2 regions of the Stenotrophomonas sp. YJH_SMC_25 genome follow, and region 1 is predicted to be linked to the other one. Evidence: riboswitches for the same ligand, from Rfam matches in the RefSeq annotation. Region 1 holds a riboswitch; the other holds the start of a gene.
What was found. Region 1 has a riboswitch for thiamine pyrophosphate ahead of AC5P7E_RS03770 (TonB-dependent receptor). Riboswitches for the same ligand answer to the same signal wherever they lie in the genome.
Positions count from the first base shown of each region.

Region 1 (3,645 bases):
ACGACCGCTACGATCGCCGTTACGACCGTGGCTACTACCGCAGCGGCTACTACGACCGCGGTGATGACCGTCGCTGGCAGCGCGAGCGCTACTACGACAACCGCTACTACCACGACCGCGGTCGCCATCGCGGCTGGTAAGCAGCGCGGCATCTCCCATGCCGATGCACGGACGGGCGGGTCGATGACCCGCCCGTTTGCGTTGGCCGCGTGCATGGCGTTGAATGCGCAGCCTTGGATGTGACTTTCCCCACTGGGGCTTCGGCATGACGTCTTCCTCCCACCGCGTGCAGGGCCTCAACAACGACGAGGTCGCTGCCGACTGGCCACCGATCAGCGCGGCGGACATCGCGTGGCTGCGCCAGCACTACCCGCAGCTGGACGAGCGCAGCCAACCGCACTGGCACAGCCCGCGGCCGCTGTCGGCTGCCGCCATCGTCAACGGCGCGAACGGAGCGGTGTTCGTCAAGCGCCATCACCACAGCGTGCGCAGTGCGGCCTGCCTGGAAGAAGAGCACCACTTCATCGCCCATCTCGCCGCAGCGGGCGTACCGGTGGTGCAGGTGCTGCCAGCGGCCGATGGCCACACGGCGGCCGAACATGGCGAATGGACGTTCGAGCTGCATGCGATCGGCGTCGGCGAGGACCTGTACCGCGACGCCGTGTCGTGGTCGCTGCTGACCGATGTCGCGCAGGCCCGCGAAGGCGGGCGCACACTCGCGCAGCTGCACCGGGCCGCCGCCAGCTACCACGCGCCCCAGCGCAGCACCCATGTGCTGGTCGCGCGCGACGATCTGATCCGTGCCGACGATCCGATCGCGGCCATCAAGGCAGGGCTGCACGAGCGTCCCGGGCTGGCCCGCTACCTCGCGCGCATTCCATGGGAAGCGCAGCTGCAGCGCGACGTGCTGCCGTGGCATGCCGGCCTGGCCGAGCGCCTGCGCGATGAGCCACGGTTGTGGGCGCACAACGACTGGCACGTTTCCAACCTGCTGTGGCGCGATGGGCAGATCAGTACCGTGCTGGATTTCGGCCTGGCCTCGCCCACCAGTGCGCTGTTCGACCTCGCCACGGCGATCGAGCGCAACGCGGTGGCGTGGCTGGAACTGGAGCGCGGCATGGAGGCGGTGCGCATCGATATCGCGCTGGCCCTGCTCGACGGCTACCGCCAGGTGCTGCCGCTGTCGGCGGCACGCGTGCACCTGCTGGCCGACCTGCTGCCGATGGTTCATTTCGACTTCGCACTGTCCGAAGTGGAGTACTTCGAAGGCGTCACCGGCTCGACCGCCAATGCCGACGTCGCGTGGCAGCCCTTCATGCTGGGGCATCCGGCGTGGTTCCACAGCGCGCCGGGACAGGCACTGCTGCAGGCGCTGCACGCGGCGGCGTGACCCGGTTGGCGCACCATTGGGGTCAGATCCCTTTCCTGCGGAAAGGGATCTGACCCCGCAGCCTGGACCCCGCAGCCTGAAGGACGCCGGCTCGCAAATCCGTACCATTTGTAGTGAAATGGTCACCTGAAGCGGGGGTGCCTGGATCTGCCAGGCTGAGAGAGTCCCTTGGAACCTGATCCGGTTTGCACCGGCGTAGGGAGCTTTGAGCCGCAGCCACACCCCCATCATGGGCCCTGTGCACCTGCGCGCCGTCGCTTCGTCTCCCTTGTTGTCCGAAGACGAACCGAATGAACCGCTGCCTGCGCCCCACCCTGCTCTCCCTCGCCCTCTGCGCTGCGCTGCCACTGCACGCCAGCGAGGCCGATGCGTCCCCTGATGCGGCTGCCACCGGCGCCGAGCGCTCGCCCACCGAACTGGCGGCGGTACGCGTGCAGGCCGGCAAGCCGAAGGCCGATACCTCACACGTGAACGCCTTCGGTGGCGGCAGCTGGAAGGACACGCCGGCCTCGGTGAACGTGCTTGAGCGCGATTACCTGGACCGTCGCCAGGTGCGTTCGCTGTCCGAGCTGGCCAGCAACGATGCCTCGCTGGGTGATGCGTATGCGCCGGTGGGTTACTACCAGAACGTCGCCATCCGTGGCTTTGCCCTGGACGCCGCCACCGGCTACCGCTTCAACGGCCTGTCCATCGCCGGCGAACAGCGCCTGGCGCTGGAGAACGTGCAGTCGGTGGAGATCCTCAAGGGTGAAGCCGGCCTGGCCGCAGGCGTGATGGCGCCGGGCGGCATCATCAACTACATCGGCAAGCGCCCGGCCGAAGTGCGCACCGCCACGCTCAGTACCGATTCGGAAGGCTCGCGCTACGTCGCCGTCGATGTCGGCCACTGGATCACCCCGCGTTTCGGCCTGCGCCTGAATGCCGCATGGGATTCCAGCAACTCCTATGTCGAGCACGCCGACGGTCGCCGCAACTTCTACTCGCTGGCCGCCGACTGGCTGATTGGCGAGCGCGGCAAGCTGGAAGTGGATGCCAACTACCAGACCAGCTCGCAGCGTTCGGTGTCCGGCTACCAACTGCTGGGCGCACGCGACCTGCCGCGTGGCGTCGACCGCGAACACCTGCTGGGTTACCAGCCGTGGCAGCGCCCGGTGGATATCGCCAGCACCAACATCACCGTGCTGCATACTTACGACTTCAACGAGGCCTGGCAGTCGCGCGTCTCGGTCGGCCACAGCCGTTCGGTGATCGATGACAACGTCGCTTTCGCCTACGGCTGCTACTACGCCGTGCAGTGCGCCGATGGCAGCGTGCCGGGCAACTACTTCGCGCCCAACGGCGACTACGACGTCTACGACTACCGCAGCCCGGACGACACCCGCCGCAACCAGCAGGCCCGTGCCGAGCTGCGTGGCCGCTTCGAGACCGGCAGCGTCGGCCATGAGCTGACCGTCGGTGCCGACTACTTCCGCCGCACCGTGGACAAGCGCCCGAGCGTCAACGAGTACGTCGGCACCAGCAACATCCACGAAGCACCGGTGCCGGTATTCGCGCCGTCGCCGAAGATGCCGGGACCGTCCGCACGTCGCCTGGACAGCCGCCAGACCGCGTTCTTCGCGCTGGACCGGATGAGCTTCGGCGATGACTGGCAGTGGCTGGCCGGTGGCCGCTTCGTGCGCCTCGATGAGCGCGCCTACGACAAGCGTGGCACCCCGCAGCGGCACAGCCGCTTGTCGCGCTTCCTGCCGCAGACCGCGGTGGTGTGGAAGGCCACCGACCAGCTCAATGCCTATGCCAGCTACGTGCGCGGCATTTCGCTGGGCCAGGAAGCGCCGTTCTGGACCAGCAACGCCGACACCTTCCTGCCGTCCGTGCAGTCGCGGCAGCTGGAAGTGGGCGTGAAGTACGTGCCGGTCGAAGCGCTGACCCTGGGCGCGGCCGTGTTCCGCATTTCGCAGCCGTACCAGTACGCCAGGCCAGACAGCAGCGACGTCGGCTACACCTTCGTCGAGGAAGGCACGCAGACCCACACCGGCCTGGAGCTGACCGCCAACGGCCAGCTGACCGACGCACTGCAGATCGTGGCCAGCGCCAGCGTGCTGCAGGCGCGCGCGCGCGACACCGGCACCCCGGCCTATGAAGGCCATCAGCTGGTGAACGTGCCGAAGGTGCGCGCCAGCGTGCACCTGGCCTATGCGCTCCCGTTCGTGCAGGGCCTGGATGTGACCGGCGGCTGGCGCTATGCCGGTGCCAAC
Region 1 is NZ_JCAFSV010000002.1:171,028-174,672, forward strand. It holds gene AC5P7E_RS03760 (glycine zipper 2TM domain-containing protein) at 1-140, shown strand, start outside; gene AC5P7E_RS03765 (phosphotransferase enzyme family protein) at 266-1,390, shown strand; TPP riboswitch at 1,514-1,609, shown strand; gene AC5P7E_RS03770 (TonB-dependent receptor) at 1,681-3,645, shown strand, end outside.

Region 2 (3,645 bases), on a different contig from region 1:
GGTAGTGCCGGCCATTGGCCAGCACTCTCCCCGGTCCCGTGCACGACGGAATGCCGGCCGGCGGCCGGCACTACCCGTTACCCGTCACCCCTGGCGGTAGACCTCGGCCCCGCCAGCACGGAACTCCTGCGACTTCTCCTTCATGCCGGCCTCGGCGTAGTCGCGCACGTCCTGGGTGATCTTCATCGAACAGAAGTGCGGTCCGCACATCGAGCAGAAGTGGGCCAGCTTGTGCGCGTCCTTCGGCAGCGTCTCGTCGTGGAATTCCTTGGCCTTTTCCGGATCCAGGCCCAGGTGGAACTGGTCCTCCCAGCGGAACTCGAAGCGCGCCTTGCTCAGCGCGTTGTCGCGTACCTGTGCGCCCGGATGCCCCTTGGCCAGGTCGGCCGCGTGCGCGGCAATGCGGTAAGCCATGATGCCGTCGCGCACGTCCTGGCGGTTGGGCAGGCCCAGGTGTTCCTTCGGCGTCACGTAGCAGAGCATGGCCGTGCCAAACCAGCCGATCATCGCCGCGCCGATCGCACTGGTGATGTGGTCGTAGCCCGGCGCGATGTCGGTCGTCAGCGGGCCCAGCGTGTAGAACGGCGCTTCGCCGCATTCGCGCAGCTGCTTGTCCATGTTTTCCTTGATCAGCTGCATCGGCACGTGGCCGGGGCCTTCGATCATGGTCTGCACATCGTGTTTCCAGGCGATCTTCGTCAGTTCACCCAGCGTTTCTAGTTCGCCGAACTGCGCCGCGTCGTTGGCATCGGCGATGCAACCCGGGCGCAGGCCATCGCCCAGCGAGAAGGTCACGTCGTAGGCCTTCATGATTTCGCAGATCTCTTCGAAATGCGTGTAGAGGAAATTCTCCTTGTGGTGCGCCAGGCACCACTTGGCCATGATCGAGCCGCCGCGGCTGACGATGCCGGTCACCCGCTTGGCGGTGAGCGGCACGTAGCGCAGCAGTACGCCGGCGTGGATGGTGAAGTAGTCCACGCCCTGCTCGGCCTGCTCGATCAGGGTGTCGCGGAAGATTTCCCAGGTAAGCGCCTCGGCACGACCATCAACCTTTTCCAGCGCCTGGTAGATCGGCACGGTACCAATGGCCACCGGCGAGTTGCGGATGATCCATTCACGGGTCTCATGGATGTGCTTGCCGGTGGACAGATCCATCACCGTGTCGCCGCCCCAGCGGATCGCCCACACCAGCTTTTCCACTTCCTCGGCGATGCCGGAAGATACGGCGCTGTTGCCGATGTTGGCGTTGATCTTGGTGAGGAAGTTGCGCCCGATGATCATCGGCTCGCTTTCCGGATGGTTGATGTTGTTGGGCAGCACCGCGCGGCCACGTGCAATCTCGTCGCGCACGAACTCAGGGGTGATGACCTTCTGGATCGACGCGCCGAAGGCCTCGCCCGGGTGCTGCTGCAGCAGGCCGGCATCCCGGATCGCGTCCAGGCGCTGGTTCTCGCGGATGGCGACGAATTCCATTTCCGGCGTGATGATGCCGCGGCGCGCGTAATGCATCTGGGTGACGTTGGCACCGGCACGTGCGCGGCGTGGCAGGCTGCGCGCGGGGAAACGCACCGCGTCAAGCTTCGGGTCATGCTCGCGATCGCGACCGAACGAAGAACTCAGTCCTTCAAGCTGCTCGGTATCACCGCGCTCTTCCACCCAGCCGCGACGCAGTGCCGGCAAACCGGCGGACAGATCGATGCGCACCTCCGGGTCGGTGTACGGGCCCGACGTATCGTAAACGGTCACCGGCGCATTCTCTTCGCCGCCGAACAGCGTCGGCGTACGGGTCAGCGCGATCTCGCGCATCGGCACCTGCAGATCCGGGCGTGAACCGGGCACGTGGATCTTGCGCGAGCCGGGAATGGGCCGGGTCACGGATGCGGAGAGTTGCTGGGCCTGTTGCTGCAGGGCGGAGAGCTGTGCGTTCATCGGGCATCGTCCAGGAAGGTCAGGGACGAAGCGGCGGCGCACGGCACCCGCGCACGGACGGTCCTTGGGCGGAGTCCGGGCACAGCTGCATTGCAAAGCTTCCCTACGCCGGTATGAGCCGGATCAGGTTCCAAGGGACTGTCTCAACCGTGGCCACATGGCCCGGTACCCCCGCTTCTTGGTGCGCATTAGAGCATAGACCGCCCGCCTCCGGGATCAGATCGCCATTCGTTAACGGAACCATGACGTCGCGTTCAGTAACGTGCACGCCATCGCGTTGCTGAGATCGATGCGTTCCCCGCCGCCTTCGCGGCCCCTGCCCGGTCCGTGCTGCATGCCGCCGGCCCTTCGCCGCAAGCTCTGCTCGCTCCCCTCAATCCCCCTTGATCGGAGAAGCTCCTTCATGGTGTTTCGCGTTTCCATCGCATTGGTTCTGCTGCTGGTGCTGCTCGCCGGTATCGCCCCCGGCCCCTTCAACACCGTGGTCCAGTCGATGCTGGCGGAAGTCATCCGCAGTGTCGGCTGGCTGTACCTGCTGGTGGTGTTCCTGGCGCTGGTGTTCCTGATGTACCTGGCGTTCGGCCGCTTCGGCAATCTGCGCATCGGCGGCGAGGACGCCGAACCCGAGTTCTCGCGTGCCAGCTGGATGTCGATGCTGTTCGCCGCCGGCATGGGCATCGGCCTGGTGTTCTGGGGTGCGGCCGAGCCCATCTCGCATTTCAGCAAGCCGCCGGAAGGCCTGGCGCCGCAAAGCCTGGATGCGGCGCGCGCATCGATGCGCTATGCGTTCTTCCACTGGGGCCTGCACCCGTGGGCGATCTACGCACTGATCGGTCTGGCGATGGCCTGGTTCCAGTTCAACCGCAATGGACGCGGCCTGGTCAGCGACATGCTGCAGCCGATCATCGGCCGCCACCATCGCGGCTGGATCGGTCGGGTGGTCAACATCGCCGCCGTAGTTGCCACCGCGATCGGTGTCGCCACCACGCTCGGCTTCGGCACCATCCAGATTGCTGCCGGTATCGAACGCGTCTTCAGCGTGCAGGCTACCGTCGCCGTGCAGATGACCATCATTGCCGTCGCCTTCGTGTTGTACATGGCCTCCACCGCCAGTGGCGTGGAGCGAGGTGTGAAGTGGCTGTCCAACTTCAACCTGGCGTTGGCTGCCCTGCTGGCAGCCATCCTGCTGGTGCTGGGGCCGACCGGCTTCATCTTCGATACGTTCACCACCACGCTGGGCTCCTACCTCAACCAGCTGGTGACGATGAGCCTGCGCATGTCACCGTTCTCCGGCAGCACCTGGGTGGCGGACTGGACGATCTTCTACTGGGCCTGGTGGATCTCGTGGGCGCCGTTCGTGGGATCGTTCATCGCGCGCATCTCGCGCGGCCGCAGCGTGCGCGAGTTCGTGATCGGCGTCGTGCTCGCACCGACGCTGCTGGGCTTCTTCTGGTTCGCGGTGTTCGGCGGCACTGCGTTGTGGGCACAGATCTTCGGCCACGCCGATCTGGTGCAGGCGCTTGGCAATGGCTACGAGACGGTGTTGTTCACACTGTTCGACAGCATGCCGCTACCGTTGTTGCTGTCGTGCATCGCGCTGGTGCTGCTGATGATCTTCTTCGTGACCTCGGCCGATTCGGCGGTCCTGGTGCTGGCCAGCATGTCCACCGACGAGGCTGGCGACCCACCGTTGAAGCGCAAGCTGGCCTGGGGCAT
Region 2 is NZ_JCAFSV010000007.1:118,054-121,698, forward strand. It holds gene thiC (phosphomethylpyrimidine synthase ThiC) at 85-1,929, opposite strand; TPP riboswitch at 2,012-2,112, opposite strand; gene AC5P7E_RS11355 (BCCT family transporter) at 2,333-3,645, shown strand, end outside.
Region 2: another riboswitch for thiamine pyrophosphate. It lies ahead of thiC (phosphomethylpyrimidine synthase ThiC); the one in region 1 lies ahead of AC5P7E_RS03770 (TonB-dependent receptor).